Regions from separate parts of the Neorhizobium sp. T25_13 genome, predicted to be linked through region 1. Evidence: predicted binding sites of a transcription regulator. Region 1 holds the regulator's gene; each other region holds the start of a gene.
The links. The regulator PhoB, encoded in region 1, activates phosphate uptake and scavenging genes when phosphate is short. The targets are predictions, from matches to a motif close to TGTCATNNANCTGTCAT.
Positions count from the first base shown of each region.

Region 1 (7,501 bases):
TTGCTACGACCCGCTCAAGAACCCTGCGCTGAAGCGCGAGATCAAGGCTGCCAAGAAGGACCAGGTTCCGGAAAACTATATCGGCCGCGTCATCCAGTTCGCCCGCCAGGGCTACAAGGACCTGGAATTCAAGACCTATGACACGGATTGGGATTCGGAGGCCTATCTCACCGTCTCCGGCCAGAACTCCAACAACTCCGTCTCGCTGAAGGACGACTTTTTGCGCGCTGTCGAGACCGACGGCGACTGGAACCTGACCGCCCGCAAGGACGGCCGGGTGATGAAGACGCTGAAGGCCAAGGACCTCTGGGAACAGATCTCCTACGCCGCCTGGGCGTCCGCCGATCCGGGCATCCATTTCAACACGACGATGAACGACTGGCACACGTCGCCGGCCGGTGGCCCGATCCGCGGCTCGAACCCGTGCTCGGAATACATGTTCCTCGATGACACGGCCTGCAACCTCGCCTCCATGAACCTGCTGCAGTTCAAGGACAAGACGACCGCCCGCATCAACATCGCCGATTATGAACATGCGACGCGGCTGTGGACCGTCGTGCTGGAAATCTCGGTGATGATGGCGCAGTTCCCGTCGCGCCAGATCGCCGAACTCTCCTACCAGTACCGCACGCTCGGCCTCGGCTACGCCAATATCGGCGGCCTGCTGATGTCGACCGGCATCGCCTATGACTCTCCGGAAGGCCGCGCCATCGCCGGCTCGCTGACCGCGATCATGACCGGCATTTCCTATGCCACCTCGGCTGAAATCGCCTCCGAGCTCGGCCCCTTCCCGAACTACGCGCCGAACCGCGACAGCATGCTGCGGGTCATCCGCAACCATCGCCGCGCCGCCCATGGCGAAACCTCCGGCTACGAACAGCTGTCCGTCAACCCGGTGGCGCTGATCCATTCGGAAAACCCGGACCAGGATCTGGTCGCCCATGCCAAGGCTGCCTGGGACAAGGCGCTTGTCCTCGGCGAACAGCACGGCTACCGCAACGCGCAGGTCTCGGTCATCGCCCCGACCGGCACGATCGGCCTGGTGATGGATTGCGACACGACCGGCATCGAGCCCGATTTCGCGCTCGTCAAGTTCAAGAAGCTCGCCGGCGGCGGCTACTGGAAGATCATCAACCGCGCCGTTCCGGAAGCCCTGCGCACGCTCGGTTATTCGGAAAGCCAGATTGCCGAGATCGAGGCCTATGCCGTCGGCCACGGCAACCTCAACCAGGCACCCGGCATCAACCCCGGCTCGCTCCGGGCCAAGGGCTTCACCGACGAGAAGATCGAAGCCATCAACGGCGCCACCAAGGCTGCCTTCGACATCAAGTTCGTCTTCAACCAGTGGACGCTTGGCGCCGACTTCCTGAAGGGCACGCTTGGAGTCACCGACGAGCAGCTCGCCGACGTGAGCTTCAACCTGCTCGAACATATCGGCTTCTCCAAGAAGGACATCGAAGCCGCCAACATCCATGTCTGCGGCGCGATGACGCTCGAAGGCGCTCCCTTCCTGAAGGCCGAACATTTGGCCGTCTTCGATTGCGCCAATCCCTGCGGCAAGATCGGCAAGCGTTACCTCTCGGTCGAAAGCCATATCCGCATGATGGCGGCCGCCCAGCCGTTCATCTCGGGTGCGATCTCCAAGACGATCAACATGCCGAACGACGCGACCGTCGAGGACTGCGGCTCCGCCTACATGTTGTCCTGGAAGCTCGGCCTGAAAGCGAACGCCCTTTACCGCGACGGCTCGAAGCTCTCCCAGCCCCTCAACTCGTCGCTGATTGCCGATGACGACGCGGAAGACGCGGTCGAGGAACTGCTGGCCCAGCCGGCCGCCGCCCAGGCCGTGACGATCACCGAAAAGATCGTCGAGCGGATCATCGAAAAGGTCGTCCGCAGCCAGGAAAAGCTGCCCGGCCGCCGCAAGGGTTATACCCAGAAGGCGAAGATCGGCGGACACACGATCTTCCTGCGCACCGGCGAATACGACGACGGCCGCCTCGGCGAAATCTTCCTCGACATGAACAAGGAAGGCTCGGCCCTGCGCGCCTTCATCAACAACTTCGCGATCTCCGTCTCGCTCGGCCTGCAGTATGGCGTGCCGCTCGAGGAATATGTCGACGCCTTCACGTTCACCAAGTTCGAACCGGCCGGCATCGTCACGGGCAATGATGCGATCAAGAACGCCACGTCGATCCTCGACTACGTGTTCCGCGAACTGGCGATCTCCTATCTCGGCCGCCACGACCTCGCGCATGTCGATACGTCGGACTTCTCCAACACCGCGCTTGGCCGCGGCGTCTCGGAAGGCAAGGCGGACGTGGTTTCCAAGGGCCTGACCCGCGGTTACAAGCCGACCCTCGTCTCCGGCACCGGCGGCGACCGCCCGGCCGACATCAAGGGCTCGGCGACTGCCGCCCCTGCCCGCGCCTCGGCCGGCACCAACGTCACCGCCTTTGCCGGTGCCGCCGCCCGCAAGCTGGAACCGACCGTCGCCATCTCGACCTCCGAAATCGTCTCCTTCAAGCGGGACTACGAGGAGCGCGCCAAGGAACTCGCCGAAGAGATCGTCGAGGAACTGACCGAAGAACAGGCAGCCACCACGGCCCTCTTCTCCGACAAGGCCGCCGACGAGGCTGCGACCGCCAAGACGGAAGCCAAAAAGGTCGAAAACGAACGCCGCATGCGCTCGATTGCTCAAGGGTATACGGGCAACATGTGCGGCGAGTGCCAGAATTTTACGATGGTGCGGAATGGGACTTGCGAGAAGTGCGACACTTGTGGTGCGACGAGCGGCTGCAGCTGATTAATGTGAATAGCTGAATAAAACACAGCCCGAAGGAAACTTCGGGCTGGACTACCAAGCAGAACAAAACAAGAATAAAAACAAATGATTTGCGTGCATTGGAAATGAAAAAGCCGGAGTCCTCAGACCCCGGCTTTGGATACCGCGAAAAGGCCGAAGCCCACGCGGGGCGAAGAGACTCGCATCCCTTGCCTGTAGCACGGTTAGTATATGGGATTCGAGAAATCAGAGTCGAGGTAGCTTTGGCGGCCATCAACAAGGAGATCCCTCAGTGGCCAATGAACGTACATCCAAATCTGTGGCTTCAGCGGCATCCAAACTGCTGAGCAATCCTAAAACGCCTGCTGCCGTAAAAAAGGTGGCAGCGTCTGCATTGACGCAGGCGCCAAACAAAAAGAAGTAATTCCGGTGCTTAAATACCTTTCGCGGTAACTGCCGCGAAAGGCTTCTAAATAGTCCGTGGCACGCCGCCCTATCTCCCCCCTAGCGGGGGAGAATGGAATTTCAACATCTTAGCTTCAGCTAAGTGTTAGAAATTCCAAGAGAGGGGTCCAACGCCGGTGCCAACAGCAAACCCGCCAGCCTCCATGGCAGTGAGCCACCGGCTCGCCATGAGCCGGTCAGGACAAAAGTTAGCCCGGGCCAAGCGGACGGCGTCAGAAATCGCCCAATGCGTATCCGGCGCCGCGCACGGTCCGGATCACATTGTCGGATTTGCCAAGGCTGATGACTTTTCGCAACCGGCCGATATGGACGTCGATCGCCCGCTCGTCGACGGTCGTGTCGTCGCCCCAGAGGGATGCCTTCAGCTCAGTCCGAGAATAGACCTTGCCCGGTGTCCGCATCAGGAATTCAAGGAGCTTGAACTCCTTAGGCCCGAGCTTGACCTCACGTTTCTGCCGGTGAACTCGATGGGCTTCCCGGTCGAGCGTGAGATCGCCGACCTTGAGCATGTGGTCCAGGAGGGCGGGATTGACGCGCCTCAGCAGGTTCTTCACACGGACGACGAGCTCGACCGGGGAAAATGGCTTCATGAGGCAATCGTCGGCACCCGCCGCGAGTGCTATGAGGTGAAGGCCTTCGCCACCCGACGGCACGAGGAGGATGATCGGAAGGCGCGACAGGACGGGATCGAGACGCACCTCGCGGCATACCTCGAGACCTCGCACGCCCGGAAGGTCCGAACTCATGACCAGGATATCCGGCGGAACGGCTTTCAAGCGATTTGAGATCTCGGCTCCACTTGCCAGCATCGATACGACGAAGCTGTCGGCCACGAGGGCTTTCTGCAATATCAGGCGGAACGACTCGTCGTCGTCGACCAACAGGACCCGCGCGCTCATCTCGTGGCCACCAACTATGTTTCCATGGAGTATCCGGCACCGCGAACGGTGCGGATGACATCCTGCATGTTGGAGAAGTTGAGTGCCTTGCGAAGTCTTCCCACATGGACGTCGACCGTACGCTCGTCGACGTAGATGTCGTGGCCCCAGACGCCGTCCAGAAGCTGCGAGCGGGAGAAGACCCGCCCCGGCGCCGCCATCAGGAATTCGAGCAGGCGGAATTCGGTCGGGCCAAGGCGCACCTCGCGGCTCTTGCGGTGAACGCGATGGGTTTCCCGATCGAGTTCGATATCGCCGCAGCGGAGAACGCTGGAGAGCACCTCGGGACGGGCCCGGCGCAGCATGGCCTTGACGCGGGCCATCAGTTCCGGCGTCGAGAAGGGTTTTACCACATAGTCGTCGGCGCCGGTGGCGAGGCCGCGAACACGTTCGCTCTCCTCGCCGCGGGCCGTCAGCATGATGATCGGCAGGCGCTCGGTTTCCGGGCGCATGCGCAGCCGGCGGCAGAGTTCGATGCCGGAAACGCCGGGCAGCATCCAGTCCAGGATCAAAAGGTCCGGTACCCGCTCCTGAAGCCGAATTTCGGCCTCGTCGCCCCGCAAAACGGTATCGACCTCATAACCCTCGGCTTCCAGATTGTAACGAAGAAGCACGCTCAGCGCTTCTTCGTCTTCTACGACAGCGATTTTCGGCAGCATTCTTGGTCTGCTCCGTCAGTTCTATTCGGTGATCGCGCCGAGCGTGTTCGACGAGTCGTCCTTCGGACGATCGCCTTCCGGCTGGGCGCCCGTCGTCATGTAGTAGATGGTCTCGGCGATGTTGGTGGCGTGGTCGCCGATACGCTCGATGTTCTTGGCGCAGAACAGAAGATGCGTGCAGGTGGTGATGTTGCGCGGATCCTCCATCATGTAGGTGAGGAGTTCGCGGAACAGCGAGGTGTACATCGCGTCGATTTCCTCGTCGCGGCTGCGGATCGCCTCGGCCTTTTCCGCCGAACGCGTCGCATAGACGTCGAGGACGTCCTTGAGCTGGACGAGGGCGAGATCGGAGAGATGTTCGAGGCCGCGGGCGAGCTTGCGCGGAACGCCGGTGCCCTGAACCGCGATGACGCGCTTGGCGGTGTTCTTGCCGAGGTCGCCGACGCGCTCCAGATCGGAGGCGATGCGCAGCGAACCGACGATCTCGCGAAGGTCGGCCGCAACCGGCTGGCGGCGGGCGATCGTGATGATCGCCTTGTCGCCGATCTCGCGCTCGGCGTGATCGAGGATCACGTCGTCGGAGATGACCTTCTGGGCGAGTGCGGCGTCGGAATTGACCAGCGCACGTACGGCGTCCGAGCACATCTGCTCGGCGAGACCGCCCATTTCGGAGATCCGGCGACCGAGGTATTTCAGTTCGTCGTCATAGGCCGACAATATATGGGAAGAAGACATGTTTAGCTTCCTGATGAGAGTGACGACTGCAAAGACGGGCGTATCAGCCGAAGCGACCCATGATGTAGTCCTGCGTGCGCTGGTCGTCCGGATTGGTGAACATCTTGTCCGTATCATTCTCCTCCACCAGATAACCCAGGTGGAACATGGCCGTGCGTTGCGAGACGCGGGCAGCCTGCTGCATCGAGTGCGTCACGATCACGATGGTGAAATTTGTACGGAGTTCGTGGATGAGTTCCTCCACCTTGGCGGTGGCGATCGGGTCGAGAGCCGAACAGGGCTCGTCCATCAGGATGACTTCGGGGCTGACCGCCACGGCGCGTGCTATGCACAGGCGCTGCTGCTGGCCGCCGGACAGGCCGGTACCGGGGCTGTCGAGGCGATCCTTTACCTCGTTCCACAGGCCGGCCTTCTGCAGCGATGACGTGACGATTTCGTCCAGATCCGCCTTGGAGCGCGCCAGGCCGTGGATGCGCGGGCCGTAGGCGACATTTTCATAGATCGATTTGGGGAACGGGTTCGGTTTCTGGAACACCATGCCGACCTTGGCGCGCAACTGCACCGGGTCCACCTGGGGATCATAGATGTTTTCACCGTCGATCGAGATATGCCCTTCCACGCGGCAGATCGAAATCGTGTCGTTCATGCGGTTGAGGCAGCGCAGGAAGGTCGACTTGCCGCAGCCGGACGGACCGATGAAAGCCGTGACCGTACGCTGCCGTATTTCGATATTCACATCGATAATGGCGTGCTTGTCGCCATAATAAACCTGAACGTCCCGGGCGGAAATCTTGGTGTCATTCATAATTGCGGCCTTCGTCGGCGTCGTTGATATGTTGCTCGTGGACATGTTGTTCATCACTACGCTCCTTTTACCAGCGACGCTCGAAGCGGCGGCGAAGAATGATTGCAATTAGGTTCATCAAGATCAGAAAGACCAGCAGGACGATGATCGCACCGGATGCGCGCTCGACGAAGGCCGGGTCGCCGCGCTGGGTCCAGTTGTAGACCTGGACAGGCAGGGCGGAGGCCGGGTCGAACAGCCCGTCCGGAGGACCGGCCGGATATTCCCTCACGAAGGCTACCATCCCGATGAGCAGCAGCGGCGCGGTTTCGCCGAGCGCACGGGCAAGGCCGATGATTGTGCCCGTGAGGATGCCAGGCATGGCGAGCGGCAGAACGTGGTGGAAGATTGACTGCATCTTCGACGCGCCGACACCCAGCGCGGCATCGCGAATGGACGGCGGTACAGCCTTGAATGCGGCGCGGGTGGCTATGATGATCGTCGGCAGCGTCATCAGGGTCAGGACCAGGCCGCCGACAATGGATGCTGACTGGGGAAGGCCGAAGAAATTGATCAGCATCGCTAGGCCCAGGATACCGAACACGATCGACGGCACCGCGGCCAGGTTCGCGATATTGACCTCGATGAGATCGGTAAAGCGGTTCTGGGGCGCGAATTCCTCGAGATAGATCGATGCGGCGACGCCAAGCGGCAGCGACAGCACGACCACGATCAGCATCATGTAGACGGAACCAATGATGGCAACACCCAATCCCGCCGCTTCCGGCCGCGTATCGGACGCGTCCGGCGCAGTGAAGAAGGACCAGTTGATACGCGTTGTCAGGATGCCGGCTTCCTTCAGCTTGTCCGCCAGCCTCAGCTGCTCGGGCGAAGTGTTGCGGTCCAGCGCGGCGCTTTCCATGGTGACGCGCCCCTTGTAGTAGCCGTCGATGCGGCCGCCCGCCAGCAGGTCGAATCTGTGCGTGCCGCCGATCACTGAAGGATCGGCAAGAACGAACCTGCGCAGGTCGGCAGGCGCCTCCTTGGAGATCAGTTCCGCCGCGGCCTTGGCATTCATTCCGTTGGCGGAGATGCCCTTGGCTGCCATTGCATCGTTCAGCGCCTTCTCGATCAG
Region 1 covers NZ_PVBI01000002.1:406,579-414,079, reverse strand. Annotated here, with positions in the region: gene C5J22_RS05530 (vitamin B12-dependent ribonucleotide reductase) at 1-2,806, shown strand, start outside; gene C5J22_RS31910 (hypothetical protein) at 3,078-3,209, shown strand; gene C5J22_RS05525 (winged helix-turn-helix domain-containing protein) at 3,463-4,149, opposite strand; gene phoB (phosphate regulon transcriptional regulator PhoB) at 4,164-4,847, opposite strand; gene phoU (phosphate signaling complex protein PhoU) at 4,869-5,582, opposite strand; gene pstB (phosphate ABC transporter ATP-binding protein PstB) at 5,626-6,387, opposite strand; gene pstA (phosphate ABC transporter permease PstA) at 6,455-7,501, opposite strand, start outside.

Region 2 (7,501 bases), 180 kb from region 1:
GGGCGGCAAGGATCCTGGGCGCCGCGGCGATCAGTGCCTCATCGACGTGCACGGCGCTGATTTCATCGTGCAGGCGCGATACCTCGGCCTCCGCCGCCTTGAGCGCTTCGGCATTCTTGTGCTCTGCCTCCAGAGCCCCGGCCAGTCGCTCCTCGAAGCCGGCAGGCAACGCAGCCAGCGCTTCGTATTGCGTGAGCAATTGCCGCTCGCGGTCGATCTCCCGCAGCACCGGTTCCAGCCGCAGCAGTGTCCGCAAGCGATCGAGGGCGCGCTTGGTTTCCTGCCGCTCGGCCTGCACGGCGGCAAGATCGGCTTCGATCTCGGCCTGTTCGGCGAGCAGCTTTTTCCAGTCACCGGATTTCAGCTCGTTGTCGCGTTCGGCCTTGCGCGCCTCGTCATGGCTGTCGAGGACCTGATAGAACGCGCGGTCCTTGGAGCGACGCGGCGCATAGATGCCGTCGGCTTCCGCATCGAGCGACTTGCGCAGGTCCGAAAGACCGGTCAGGCCGGAGGCTGCGGAAAACAGCAGGCTGCCGATCTCTCCGCCGCTTTTCAACATCGTCTCGCCACCGGCCCTGAGCGACGCGGAATCGAGGCCGAAGGCGCGTTCGAACACGTCGCGGGACAGGGTGCCGAGGAATGGCGCCAGGGCATCCTCGGCCAAGGCTTCCTCCGCCTCATTGGCGGCGAGCAGCGTGTTCTTGCGGCCACGGCGGCGTCGGAATTCGAGTGCCTGCCCATCGCGCGCGGTGATCGCGGCACCGACGCGAAGCGCGGTCGCGTCGTGCAGGAAGCTGTATTCGGCGGCAGTCGGAAAACCGAACAGCAGGTCGGAGATCGCCGACAGCGCCGAGGACTTTCCGGCCTCGTTGGGTCCGTAGATCACATGCAGTCTGGCGTCCGGACGAAAGGTCAACGTCCGGTCTGTCAATGCGCCATAGCGCAGAATGTCGAGGCGGTTGAAACGCATGGATCAGCCAGCCCTCGCCGCACGCGAGAGCAGGAGATCGCGGGCCTCGGCCAGCAGCGCTTCAGCGTCATCGCCGAGCGCCAGGTCGCCGGCGCCGATGCCGCCCGGCAGGCGGGCGGTGATCTCGGCGATCTTGGCGTTGGCGTCGGCGAGCAGTTCCGGCGGGAAGCCGTCCATGGGGATGAGGCCTTCGAGGCCGAGCATGTCGGTCGCGACGCGCGTCCCGTTCATTTCCGGTTCCAGCCGCACTTCCAGCTTTTCGAGCCAGATATCCTGATGGGAGCGATGGCAGGCGGCCTGGACCTCGTCGCGAAAATCCTCGGCGCGGGCCATGACCTCGTTGCGGAAGCGGCTTTTGCCCGTCAGGCGGATGCGCAGCGCCAGCGGCCGGCCTTCCATCCGTTCGACGACATCTTCCAACGCATTCTCGATACGGCGCAGGATCGCCGGGATGTTGTCGTCCGGTTCGACCACGACCACGAGTTCGGCAAAGCGGGCGCTGTCGGTGATGATCCGCTCATGGGTGATGCGACCGTCCTCGACGGTCACCAAGACCGCGCCCTTAGCCCCCTGCTCGCGGATCGAGCGGCCCTGGAGATTGCCGGGGAAGACCACCAGCGGGTCTTCGGCGACAATCTCGAAATCATGAACATGGCCGAGTGCCCAGTAGTCGTAACCGCGCGAGCGCAGGTCCTCGACCGAGCACGGCGCATAGGGCGCGTGCGGCTCGCGGCCGGTGAGCGAGGTGTGCAGCACGCCGATATTGAACCAGCCCTGTTCCGGCCTCGGATAGGCGAGCGACAGGTTTTCGACCGCCGAACGTTCGGCAAAGCCCTGGCCGTGCAGCGCCACCTTCAAATGGTCCAGCTTGAAGCTGCCCGGCTTGTTGACCGGGAACTCGCTGACATTCTTCGGCAGGGTAATCGTCCTGGTGATGACGCTTTCGGCGTCGTGATTGCCCTTCAGCAGGAAGACGGGGATACCGGCGCGTTCCAGCCGCGCCACTTCGCGGTTGAAGAACAGGCCAATCTTGTTGTCCTTCCAGTCACCGTCATAGACGTCGCCGGCAACGATGAAGAAGTCCACCTTGCGTTCGACCGCCTGGTCGACCAGGCCTGAAAACGCCGTGCGGCTCGCCTCGATGAACAATTCGGCGATCGTGGCATCCTTCAGCGCCAGCCCCTGGAAGGGACTGCCGAGGTGCAGGTCGGCGGCGTGAATGAATCGGAAGGAGGTCATCGAATCGCTTGTTTCGGTTGCCGGAGCTGATCAGGTGTTTTAGGCAAATGCCGGGCACGAAGGAAGCTCAGGGTTCCGCAGCCTGTGGATAGCCCAATCTTATTCGGAGGACATCATGAGAAACCACGCGTTCGGACGCACATCCTTCACCGTCAGCGAGATCGGTTTCGGCGCCTGGCAGATCGGCGGCTCCTGGGGCGACGTCGCCGAAGCGGACGGGGCCAAGGCGCTGGAAGCGGCGCTCGGTGCGGGCGTCACCTTCATCGACACCGCCGACGTCTATGGCGACGGCCGCTCGGAAAAGATCATTGCCGGCGTCCTGAAGTCGCGCGGCGGCGATCGCCCGATGGTCGCGACCAAGGCGGGCCGGCGCCTCAGCCCGCATGTCGCCGACGGCTATACAAGGGCCAATCTCGAAGGCTTCATCGACCGCAGCCTCAAGAACCTCGAAATCGACAGCCTCGACCTCGTGCAGCTCCACTGCCCACCGACCGAAGTCCTCTACCGCCCGGAAGTCTTTGGCGCGCTCGACGATCTGCGTCGCGCCGGCAAGATCAAGAATTACGGGGTCAGCGTCGAGAAGGTCGAGGAAGCGCTGAAGGCGATCGAATATCCCGACGTCACCAGTATCCAGATCATCTACAACATCTTTCGCCAGCGCCCGGCCGACCTGTTCTTCAACGAGGCCAGGCGGAAGAACGTCGCAGTCATCGTCCGCGTGCCGCTCGCAAGCGGGCTGCTGTCCGGCAAGATCACCCGCGATACGGCGTTTGCCAAGGACGACCATCGCAACTTCAACCGTCATGGCGATGCCTTCGATGTCGGCGAGACCTTTGCCGGCGTGCCGTTCGAAGTCGGCCTCCAGGCGGTCGAGGAAGTCCGCAAGCTGGTGCCGCAGGGAGGGTCGATGGCGGCTTTCGCGCTGAAATGGATCCTTATGAACGAAGCGGTCACCGTCGTCATTCCCGGCGCCCGCAACGAGGCGCAGGCCAGAGGCAATGCGGCGGCGGCAGAGCTTGCCGCACTTTCGGCCGACGTGATGACGGCGACCAAGGAAATCTATGCCCGGCTGGTTGCCCCGCATGTGCATCAGCGCTGGTAGGAACGCCGAGCCTGCCCCTTAAAAATGGCAGCTCGAGCACTGAGGGCTACTGGTTACGCCCCCCAGAAACACAGAAAGGCCGGGCAAAACCCGGCCTTTCTCGTTTCCGCCATAGAGAGGCTCAGTGAGTGCCCTTGAGATCGACCGGGAAGAACAGGGTCTCGCCAGAACTGTCATCGACGCCGTCGTTGTCGGTGACGGCGAAGGCCTTGCCGGACTTGTCGAAGGTGAAGCCTTCGAGCTTGTCGACCACGTAGCCGTTTGAAGCCTTCAGATCCGGGATGAAATCGTGGGCTTCTTCCTTCTTCACCACCGGCAGTTCGGTGCCGATCTTGGCCGGCTTCAGGTCGGCGATCGCTACCCGATAGAGCTTCTTCAGCTTGGCGGCGTCGCCGATCTGGTTGTCGCGCTCGATGATGTAGACATAGTCGCCATGGGCAGTGATTTCCGAAAGGCCGACCCAACCTGCCCCGGCCTTGTCGAGCGGATAGCGCACGGCGCCCCATTCCTTGGACTTCGGCTTGTAGGAGACGAGCTTGACGGTGCCCTTCGGGTCATCCTTCCACTCGCGCTGCATCGCCATCCACAGGACCATGTCGTCGCCTGACCCGACCGTCGTCACCCCTTCGAAACCGAAGCGGGTCTCGCCGGCGAGCAGGTCAGCGGGCAGGCCGATCTCGGCCTTGATCTCGCCCTTGGCATCGACGTTGTAGAGGCCATGGCCGGTTAGCTTGGCGGAGTCGCCTTCCGACGCCAGCCAGAAACCGCCCTTGCCGTCGAGCGCGATGCCTTCGATGTCGAGTTTCTGGGCCGGCTGGCCGCCGCGGGTGATGCGCAGGACGCCGGTGATTTCGGCGGGCTTCCTGGTGGTGTCGATGGTGAAGATCGACGGCTGCATGGTGTAGACCGAGTCGCTGACGGCATAGAGGATGCCGTCCTTCTGGGTGTCGCCTACGAGACCCGAGAGCGCGCCCCAGCCGAGCACGTTGCCGTCGACGTCCTTGGAGACGAGCTTCGGATAGTTGGCCACGCCTTCTTCCAGAGCGTAGATCATCACATGCGAACGGGCGCCGCCGTCCTTGCCGAGATCGACTTCATTGGCGGTCGCAAACAGGTTGCGGCCCGGAATGGCGACGGCGCCTTCCGGCGAGATGCCCGAGGGCAGGATCTGCATGAGCTGCGGCTCGGCGCCGGTGTCCTTGTAGACGGCGACGACAGAGGCGCGTTCGGCGAGCAGGAAGAGATACTTCTGGCCGTTGAAGGTCGCGGCTTCCATGCCTTCGACCTCGATGCCCTTCGAGCGCGCGCGCTTTTCCGGGAAATGGCCGAGGCGGGCAACCGCGCGCTCCAGCGAGGCGCCTGATTCGTAGAGAACCTTGCCGGTGCGATCGAAGATGGTGAAGCCGCGAGAGCCGCCTTTCCAGTCGCCTTCGTTGGCGACCACGAGGCGGTTGTTGTCGAGCCACTTGACGGCGTCAGGCTCGCGCAACGCCGAAGCCTTGGCCGTAAAGGACAGCTGGCCGTCGGTCTTGTTGTCGATGCCTTCGAGATCGGCCTTGCCGGCGGAGAAGTGGCCGGTGACCTGGCCGGTCTTGCCGTCGATGATGACGATCTCGTTGTTCTCCTGCATTGTCAGGGCAATTTCGCCATTGTCGTTGATGGCGACGAATTCCGGCTCCGGATCTTCCGGCGCGACACCGGCAAGGCCGGTCAGCGCCACGTGCTTGATCGAGGCGCAGTCGGCGGTGCCGTCCTTCAGGGAGACGATCACCAGGTCGCCGGCCGGCATCTGCGGGAGGGCGCCTTCGTTGACGTCCTCGTCGCGCTCGTTCTCGATGGCGATCGCGGCAAAGGTCTTGTCCTTGGAGACGGCGATCGAGTCCGGCTGGCCGCCGAGATCGCAGGTCAGGTCGACCTTCTTCGTCGCAATGTCGACGACGGCAAGGAAGCCGGTCGGCTTCTGCTTGCTTTCGCCGGTGTTCACGGCGGCGAGAACCTTCTTGCCGACCGACGCAACCGAGGTCGGCTCGCCCTTGAAGGTGAGCGCGCCGAGCGCCTTCGGGGCCTTCGGATCGGTGATGTCGACGAAGCCGATCGCGCCGAGCGGGCTATCGGTATAGATGAGCGTCATGCCGTCTTCGCTGGCGGTGACGATCTCGGCCGAGCTGACGCTCAGCTTGTCCTTGTCGGCGGGAAGATTGGCGGCGACGGGGAAAGATGCGATGCGGTTGAAAACCTGCTCGGCGCTCGCCGGCACGGCGACCGAAGCAAGAAGTGCTGCGGTCAACGCGGCACGAAGTGAAAACGTCATGGGAAGCCCTCCTGTCCATGAAACACACAGCTGGCTTGTGAGCCACGGTCGTGACAGGCAGATGACAGTTTTCGCATCCGGCGTCCTGGCCGGTGGAGATTAGCAATTCGTAAAAAAGGCCCGGGAAAACCCGGGCCTTTTCAAATGCGAGACTGTAACAGGATGCCTTAAAGGCAGCGCGTTAGCTGTTGACTGCGTCCTTCAGGCCCTTGCCGGCCGAGAACTTCGGCACATTACGTGCCGGGATGTCGACTTCGGCGCCGGTCGAAGGATTACGACCCTTGGACGCTTCGCGACGGGAAACGGAGAAGCTGCCGAAACCGGCAAGACGGATATCGCCGCCCTTCTTCAGTTCAGCCTGTACGGTCTCAAAAACGGCGTCTACAGCGGATGCGGCATCAGCCTTAGAGAGGCCGGCCTTCTCGGCCACTGCGGATACCAACTCATTCTTATTCATGTTTCCACCCCTTTCAAACGGTTTTGGAACGACTCATGTAATCGGGGCAGACAATAGTCAGGCGCCCGCCCGTGGCAACCCAAAAGCTCCGCAATCGCCTGAAAAACAAGGGGTCCGCGTTATTTTTCACAAAAAAAGCCGGCGTTTTGCCGGCTTTTTTCATTGCTGGTGCCAATTTGGCATAACCAAAAGGCTATCGATCAGTGTGCGACGGCAACGCCTGCGTCGTCCACGCCTTCGACCGTGGTGATCAGCGGCGTTTCCACCGTACCATCCCATTCGATCGCTTCCGGCTGACGGACGAGCGCGTGACGGATCACCTCGCCCATGCGGGAGACCGGAATGATCTCCATGTTGTTCTTCACGTTGTCCGGAATCTCGGCCAAATCCTTGGCGTTTTCTTCCGGGATCAGAACGGTCTTGATGTTGCCGCGAAGGGCGGCAAGCAGCTTTTCCTTGAGGCCGCCGATTGGCAGCACGCGGCCGCGAAGGGTGATCTCGCCCGTCATCGCCACGTCCTTGCGAACGGGAATGCCGGTCATGATCGAGACGATGGCGGTTGCCATGCCGACACCGGCGGACGGGCCGTCCTTCGGGGTGGCACCTTCCGGAACGTGGACGTGGATGTCCGACTTGTCGAAGCGCGGCGGTTCGATGCCGAAATCCACGGCCCTGCTGCGGACATAGGATGCCGCCGCCGAGATGGATTCCTTCATGACTTCCTTGAGGTTGCCGGTGACCGTCATGCGGCCCTTGCCCGGCATCATCACGCCTTCGATCGTCAGCAGCTCGCCGCCGACTTCCGTCCATGCGAGACCCGTGACCACGCCGACCTGATCCTCGCCCTCGGCTTCGCCATGGCGGAAGCGCGGAACGCCGAGGTAGTCGGAGATGTTGGCCGCGGTGATCGCAACCGACTTGGTCTTGCCCTTGATGATCTCGGTGACCGCCTTGCGGGCGAGCTTCATCAGCTCGCGCTCGTAGCTACGAACGCCGGCTTCCCGCGTGTACTGCTGGCTGATCGCCATCAGGGCATCGTCGGTGACCGAGAATTCGTTCGGCTGCAGGGCATGTTCCTTGATCGCCTTCGGCAGAAGGTGACGCTTGGCGATTTCGCGCTTCTCATCCTCGGTGTAACCGGCGATGCGGATGATTTCCATACGGTCCATCAGCGGTGCCGGGATGTTCAGCGTGTTCGCCGTGGTGATGAACATCACGTCGGACAGGTCGTATTCGACTTCCAGGTAATGGTCCATGAAGGTCGAGTTCTGCGCCGGATCCAGCACTTCGAGCAGGGCCGAAGACGGGTCGCCGCGGAAATCCATGCCCATCTTGTCGATCTCGTCGAGCAGGAAGAGCGGGTTGGACTTCTTGGCCTTCTTCATCGACTGAATGACCTTGCCGGGCATCGAGCCGATATAG
Region 2 covers NZ_PVBI01000002.1:229,943-237,443, reverse strand. Annotated here, with positions in the region: gene C5J22_RS04620 (YhaN family protein) at 1-970, opposite strand, end outside; gene C5J22_RS04615 (DNA repair exonuclease) at 974-2,209, opposite strand; gene C5J22_RS04610 (aldo/keto reductase) at 2,325-3,311, shown strand; gene C5J22_RS04605 (esterase-like activity of phytase family protein) at 3,433-5,622, opposite strand; gene hupB (DNA-binding protein HupB) at 5,804-6,079, opposite strand; gene lon (endopeptidase La) at 6,280-7,501, opposite strand, start outside.
Region 2: a site for PhoB is predicted at 5,673-5,689, ahead of C5J22_RS04605 (esterase-like activity of phytase family protein). Genes of this name have one in related genera too.

Region 3 (7,501 bases), on a different contig from region 1:
AATCCGGATTGTTGACGGTCAGCATCAGCTGGCCGTCGGTCAGCGACAGTTTCACGGCGCGGCCGCGCTCGGAGGAAATGGTCGAGACGCGGTCGACGGCCCTGGTAAAGCTCTGGCAATCGACGCGCATTTCCTTGTCGTTGCCGGTCGGGATGACCCGCTGGTAATCAGGGAAAGTGCCGTCGATCAGCTTCGAGGTCATCACGACCGAGCCCATTGTGACGCGGATCTTGGCGTCCGAAACCTCGACCGTGACAGCCGCCTCCGGATCGTCGACCAGTTTCTGCAGCTCGCCGACCGTCTTGCGGGGAATGATGATGCCCGGCATTCCTTCCGAGCCCGACGGTGCCTGCACATCGGCGCGCGCCAGGCGGTGACCGTCGGTCGCGACCGCGCGAAGCTTCAGGTCCCCGTCGGCTTCGATCGTGTGGAAGAAGATGCCGTTCAGGTAGTAGCGGGTCTCCTCGGTGGAGATCGCGAACTGGGTGCGGTCGATCAGCATTTTCAGATCGGTCGCCTTCAGCTTGAACGTATGCGTGAAGCTGCCGGCGGTAAGGTCCGGGAAGTCCGATTCCGGCAGGCACTGCAGAGAGAACTTCGAGCGGCCGGATTGCACTGTCATCGAGCCGCCGTCCGGGTTGGTGGCGAGCAGCACCTCCGAACCGTCCGGCAGCTTGCGGACGATTTCATAAAGCAGGTGCGCCGGAACCGTCGTGGCTCCGGCAGTCTCGACCATGGCCGGCAGGACCTCGGTGATTTCGAGATCGAGGTCGGTTGCCTTCAGGTCGAGGCTGGCGCCCGACGCGCGCATCAGCACGTTGGAAAGGATCGGGATCGTGTTCCGCCGCTCCACCACGCGATGCACGTGGTTCAGCGACTTCAGAAGGTTGGACCGCTCAAGAGTAATACGCATGGACGCAATCGCTTTCGACCGTGGCGATCCGGCAGGGCCGGACCCCTGATATTCTGCCGGCTTTGGACCAGCCGGATGATGTGGACCGGCAAAATGGCAGACAACCCCTTCGAAAAGCAAGAGGTGAACAAGGCGTTAGCAAGTCATTTCACATCTGTCTCATGCACTGCACACAGAAAATATGCGTTCTCAACAGCTTGCCCGTTACTTGCCGAAGCCGGCCGGCTTGCCCATAAAGGCTCATGACCATCCATCTGCGCGTGATACCCCTTGACCGATGAACCGAAGAGCAGCCAGCGCGGCTATCGCGTCGCCAATACTTTCGTGCCCGCGCGACCGCTGGAGCCGGCGCTTTATCTGGTCGCAACCCCGATCGGCAATCTCGGCGACATCACGCTGCGGGCGCTCGAAACGCTCTCAGGTGCCGATGTGCTCGCTTGCGAGGATACCCGGGTAACCCGCGTGCTGCTCGACCGTTACGGCATCGTCAACCGGCCCTACGCCTATCACGAGCATAATTCCGACGAGGTCGGGCCGAAGCTCATCGCGGCGCTGCAGGAGGGGAAATCGGTGGCGCTGGTCTCCGATGCCGGCACGCCGCTCGTCTCCGATCCCGGTTACCGGCTCGGTCAGATGGCGATCGAGGCCGGCCATAAGGTCGTGCCGATCCCCGGCGCCTCGGCGCCGCTCGCAGCCCTCGTCGGTTCCGGCATGCCGTCCGATGCGTTCCTGTTTGCCGGTTTCCTGCCGGTCAAGGACAAGGGTCGGCGGGACCGGCTGGCCGAGCTTTCGAAAGTGCCGGCGACTTTGATCTTCTTTGAATCGCCGCATCGCATCGGCGCAACGCTTGGCGCCGCCGCCGAAGTGCTCGGGCCGGGCCGACGCGCGGCGGTCTGTCGCGAATTGACAAAGACGTTCGAGGAGTTTCGCCGTGGCACGTTGGAGGAGCTTGCCGCCTATTACAATGACGACCGCGTCGTGAAGGGTGAGATCGTGCTGCTTCTGGCGCCGCCCGAGGCAGAGGAGCCGCCCGGGGAAGTCGAGGTGGACGTGTTGCTGCGCCAGCTTTCGGCCTCCATGCCAGCCGCCAAGGCTGCCGCCGAAGCTGCCCGCGTGACCGGACTTCCGCGCAAGGATCTCTATCAGCGGCTTCTGAACCTGAAAGGCGAGGCGGGTGGCGGAGATTGACCCGGGCTTAAGGCGCCGCAAGGTCGGGCGGCAGAAGGCTCAGCGGCAAAAGGCTCAGCGATGGGGCCATGCCTCGGAATATCTCGCCGCGCTTTATCTCCTGGTCAAAGGCTATCGAGTCCTTGCGATCCGTTACCGCACCAAGCTCGGGGAGATCGATCTGATCGTCCGCAAAGGCGATCTGGTGGCCTTTGTCGAAGTCAAGGCGCGGGTCGGCGAACAGGAGGCGATCGATGCCGTCGGTTACGTCACCCAGAGCCGAATTCGAGCCGCGAGCGATGTCTGGCTTTCAAAGCGGCAGGATGCCGCGAGACTGTCTCGGCGTTACGACGTGATCGTGGTGCTTCCGGGCCGTCTGCCGCGGCATTTTGCGAATGCTTTCTGACGCTGATGTGAAATTATTGCATAGGTGTGCAATGTAATATTCCTGACATAAAACTGTTAAGGGCCTGTCACAGCCTGGCCCTATTGCGGTCCTCACCCCAACAAAGGTGGAGAGGACCTTAAAATGTTCAAAAAGCTTTCGATGGCCGCGATCGCGGTCGCACTGTCCGCGACCTCGTCGCTTGCTGCGACCGAGGTCACCTGGTGGCATGCCATGGGCGGCGAGCTCGGCAAGAAGCTCGAAGAGATTGCTCAGAAGTTCAACGAGAGCCAGAGCGACTACAAGGTCGTTCCGGTCTACAAGGGAAGTTATCCGGAAACGTTGACCGCCGCGATCGCCGCGTTCCGTGCCGGCCAGCAGCCCGCCATCGTTCAGGTCTTCGAAGTTGGTACCGGCACGATGATGGCCGCCAAGGGCGCCGTCTACCCGGTCTACAAGCTGATGGCCGATGAAGGCGAACCCTTCGACACGAAGACATTCCTGTCTCCGGTCACCGGCTACTATTCCGATACCAAGGGCAACATCCTGTCGCTGCCCTTCAATTCCTCCACGCCGATCATGTATTATAACAAGGACGTCTTCAAAAAGGCCGGCCTTGATCCCGAGGTTGCCCCGAAGACCTGGAAGGAAGTCGAGGAATTCTCGAGGAAGATCGTTTCCTCCGGCGCTGCCAAGTGTGGCCTCACCTCGGCCTGGATCACCTGGGTCCAGACCGAAAACCTTTCGGCGCTGCATGACAAGCCTTTCGGCACTCTGCAGAACGGTTTCGGCGGTGTGAAGTCTGAATTCAGCTTCAACGGTCCTCTGCAGACCAAGCACTGGGCAAACCTGAAGAAGTGGCAGGACGAAGGCCTGTTCAAGTATGGCGGTCCGGTCGGTGGCGACCAGGCGGCGACCATGTTCTATTCCCAGGAATGCGCCATCACGATGAACTCCTCCGCAGGTCGCGCAGGCGTCATCAACAACGCCAAGACCTTCACACCGGGCTTCGCCCCGCTGCCTTACTACGACGACGAGATCAAGGAGCCGAAGAACTCCATCATCGGCGGCGCCACCCTCTGGGTGCTGAACGGCAAGGAAAAGGCGACCTACAAGGGCGTAGCCAAGTTCTTCAGCTATCTCTCCAAGCCTGAAGTCCAGGCCGATTGGCACCAGTTCACCGGTTACCTGCCGATCACCAACGCTGCATACGATCTCGGCCAGAAGCAGGGCTACTACGCAAAGAACCCGGGTTCCGACATCGCCATCAAGCAGATCACCCGCGGTACTCCCTCGGAAAATTCGAAGGGCGTGCGGTTCGGCAACTTCACCCAGGTCCGCACCATTGTCGACGAAGAGTTCCAGGCACTCCTCGCCAACAAGAAGGACGCCAAGCAGGCGCTCGACACCGCGGTGCAGCGCGGCAATGCGCTTCTGCGTGAATTCGAGGCTGCCAACTCGAACTGATTGTTTCGATTGCTGCAGGAAGGACCGGCTGTCGCCGGCCCTCCCTTGCTTGCTTGCTTGTTACGTTGTGGTGAGGGACCGGTGGATACCAAAAGAACAACCTTCAACAACCGCCTGCTGCCCTATCTGCTGCTCGCGCCCCAGCTCGTTATCACGCTCGTCTTCTTCATCTGGCCTGCCGCGCAGGCGGTGAAATCCTCCTTCGAGCGGGAAGATCCTTTTGGCTTCTCGACCGTTTTCGTAGGGTTGACCCACTATCGGCAGTTGTTTGCGGACCCGAATTATCTGGATGCGCTCTGGCGCACCGCCGTATTCGCGGTATCCGTCACCGTTCTTTCGATGATGCTCGGCCTCGCATTCGCGGCTGCGGTCGATCGCCTGGCGCGGTCCGCGAAAATCTATACCACCCTGCTTGTCTGGCCTTATGCCGTCGCACCTGTCGTGGCGGGCGTCCTGTGGTGGTTTCTCTTCAATACCTCCACCGGCCTGCTGCCCTTCTTCCTGGAGCGCCTGGGCATTCGCTGGGACCATGATCTCAATGGCACGCATGCCATGATCCTGATCATCATCGCGGCAGCCTGGAAGCAGATCTCCTACAACTTTCTTTTCTTCCTGGCCGGGTTGCAGTCGGTGCCGCAATCGCTGATCGAGGCAGCCGCCATCGACGGTTCGGGCCCGGTGAGGCGCTTCTTCACCATCTCTCTGCCGCTTCTGTCGCCGACGACGTTTTTCCTGTTCATCATCAACGTGAACTACACGATGTTCGACACCTTCCCGATCGTGGATGCCACGACGGGCGGCGGGCCTGCCCAGGCGACAACGACGCTCGTCTACAAGGTCTACCAGGACGGTTACGTTGGTCTCAACATCGGTTCGTCCTCGGCGCAGTCGGTATTGCTGATGTTGATCGTGATGCTGCTGACCTTCGTTCAGTTCCGCTTCGTCGAACGCCGCGTCCAGTATTGAGGAACGATCATGGTTGAAAATCGCCCCTTCCTGACCTTCCTCACCCACGCTTTCCTGATCCTGGGATTTCTGATGGTCGCGCTACCGGTCTATGTCGCGATCGTGGCATCGACCCATGACGTCTCGACGCTGATGAGCGGGCCTGTCCCGCTTCTGCCGGGATCGCATCTCATCGAGAACTATTCGACCATTCTGACGAGTGCCGCTGCGGCTCACGGCCTGCCCAATTATTCGCACATGGCGCTGAACTCTCTGATCATGGCACTGGCGATCACGATCGGAAAAATCTCGATCTCGATCCTTTCCGCCTTCGCCATCGTCTACTTCCGGTTTCCGTTCCGGCTGCTGGCATTCTGGATCATCTTCGTGACCCTGATGCTGCCGGTCGAGGTGCGCATCATGCCGACATACAAGATCGTCGCCGACCTCGGCATGCTGAATTCGTGGGCCGGTCTGACCGTCCCGCTGATCGCATCGGCCACGGCGACCTTCCTGTTCCGCCAGTTCTTCATGACGGTCCCCGACGAGCTTCTGGAAGCGGCCCGGGTGGACGGGGCAGGCCCTATGAAGTTCTTCCGGGACATCCTGCTGCCGCTCTCGCGCACCAATATCGGCGCGCTATGCGTCATCCTCTTCATCTATGGCTGGGTTCAGTACCTCTGGCCGCTCCTGGTGACTACCGACCCCGGCTATTACACGCTGATGATGGGAATGAAGCGCATGGTCACCGTGCAGGACGGTGTCATCGAGTGGCAGTTGGTCATGGCAGGTTCCGTTCTCGCCATGCTTCCCCCCATCCTCGTCGTGGTTTTCATGCAGCGGTTGTTCATCCGCGGGCTTACTGAAACGGAGAAATAACATGGCTGGAATTCACATTTCAGAAGTTTCGAAGATTTATACGGGCGGCGTGAAGGCGGTAAGCTCCGTCTCCATCGACATCGTCGACGGTGAGTTCATCGTCCTCGTCGGTCCCTCGGGCTGCGGCAAGTCCACGCTGCTGCGCATGGTTGCAGGGCTGGAAGCCATTTCCGCAGGCGAGGTGAAGATCGCCGGACGAGTCGTCAACCAGATCGAGCCGGCCGAGCGCGATATCGCCATGGTGTTCCAGAACTATGCGCTCTATCCGCATATGACGGTCTATAACAACCTCGCCTACGGTCTGAAGAACCGCGGCACGCCGAAGGCCGAGATCGACGCCCGTGTCGCCGAAGCCGCCCGCATGCTGGAGATCACCCAGTATCTGGAGCGCAAGCCCCGCCAGCTGTCCGGCGGCCAGCGCCAGCGCGTCGCCATGGGCCGCGCCATCGTCCGCAAGCCGGCGGCCTTCCTGTTCGACGAGCCGCTCTCCAACCTCGATGCCAAGCTGCGTGTTTCCATGCGCGGCGAGATCAAGCGCCTGCAGCGCCGGCTTGGCACCACGTCGATCTACGTCACCCACGACCAGCTCGAAGCGATGACGCTGGCCGACCGCCTCGTTGTTCTGAACGGCGGCCAGATCGAGCAGATCGGTGCGCCGCTGGAAGTCTACCACGCGCCGGCCTCCACCTTCGTTGCGAGCTTCATCGGCTCGCCGGCCATGAACCTCGTCAAGGGCGAACTGCATGGCGACAAGCTGGCGATCGGCCCGGCGATGATCGCCCTCAACGGTTTCGCGCCGACCTCCGGTGCCGTCACCGTCGGCGTCCGCGCCGAGGATCTGCGTATCGCCCGCGACGACGAGGAGGCTCTGCCCTTCCGTCTCGAATACACCGAGGAGCTTGGCGCCCAGCGCCTGATCCACGGCACGGTGGGCGACCAGCAGATCACCGCCGCCGTTTCTCCGGAGATTGCGCTATCACCGGAAATGCGCATTGCCGTCGATGCCAAACGCCTGCACTTCTTCTCGATCGAAACGGGCAAGCGCCTGCCGGGCAACGTTCCGGCAGAGGCAAAGCTCGCGCCGGTCGAGCCGGTTATCTGAGGGCCCAATCCGAAATTGAGGCCGATCGTTAAAATTCTAACATCGGCCTGAAGAGCGGGCTTACTCTTTGCCGCTAGCATCTCCCGGAATTGACAGCTTCCGGGGGAAACATGAGTTGGCACGTCCTCGCCGCGACCGCAGCGGCAATTGCATTTCGGTCCAAGTCCTACGCACCTGAGAAGCCGAAGGTGAAGCCGTTTATCGGCGCTTGTCCGCATTCTCTCGAAATGAAGCCGATGCCGATCGAGCCCACCTGGGTCATCGCCGGCGATCCGCAGGCGCGTGCCGGTTCTCATTCCACCGCCGAGGACGATTGCGCGACGACCGGTGTATGGGAATGTACGGCGGGCGAGTTCCGCTGGTACTTCCACTGGGACGAAACGGTGGTGATCCTTGAGGGCGAAGTGCATGTGACTGCCGAAGACGGCACGCAGCGCGTTCTCCAGGCGGGCGATGTCGCCTATTTCAAGGGACGGACCTGGGCCACCTGGCGCATCGACAAATATCTGAAGAAGGTCGCCTTCATCCGCCGGCCTTTCCCGAAGCCGATCGCCATGCTTTTCCGCCTGCGCAACATGTTGCGGGCAAAGACGCAGGTCGGCATCTCCGCGTGATATCGGCCCGATTGCAGTTGCCTTTGGAG
Region 3 covers NZ_PVBI01000005.1:197,291-204,791, reverse strand. Annotated here, with positions in the region: gene dnaN (DNA polymerase III subunit beta) at 1-913, opposite strand, end outside; gene rsmI (16S rRNA (cytidine(1402)-2'-O)-methyltransferase) at 1,184-2,101, shown strand; gene C5J22_RS13730 (YraN family protein) at 2,088-2,486, shown strand; gene ugpB (sn-glycerol-3-phosphate ABC transporter substrate-binding protein UgpB) at 2,610-3,932, shown strand; gene ugpA (sn-glycerol-3-phosphate ABC transporter permease UgpA) at 4,014-4,898, shown strand; gene ugpE (sn-glycerol-3-phosphate ABC transporter permease UgpE) at 4,908-5,756, shown strand; gene C5J22_RS13710 (sn-glycerol-3-phosphate import ATP-binding protein UgpC) at 5,758-6,858, shown strand; gene C5J22_RS13705 (cupin domain-containing protein) at 6,969-7,472, shown strand.
Region 3: a site for PhoB is predicted at 2,530-2,546, ahead of ugpB (sn-glycerol-3-phosphate ABC transporter substrate-binding protein UgpB). Genes of this name have one in related genera too.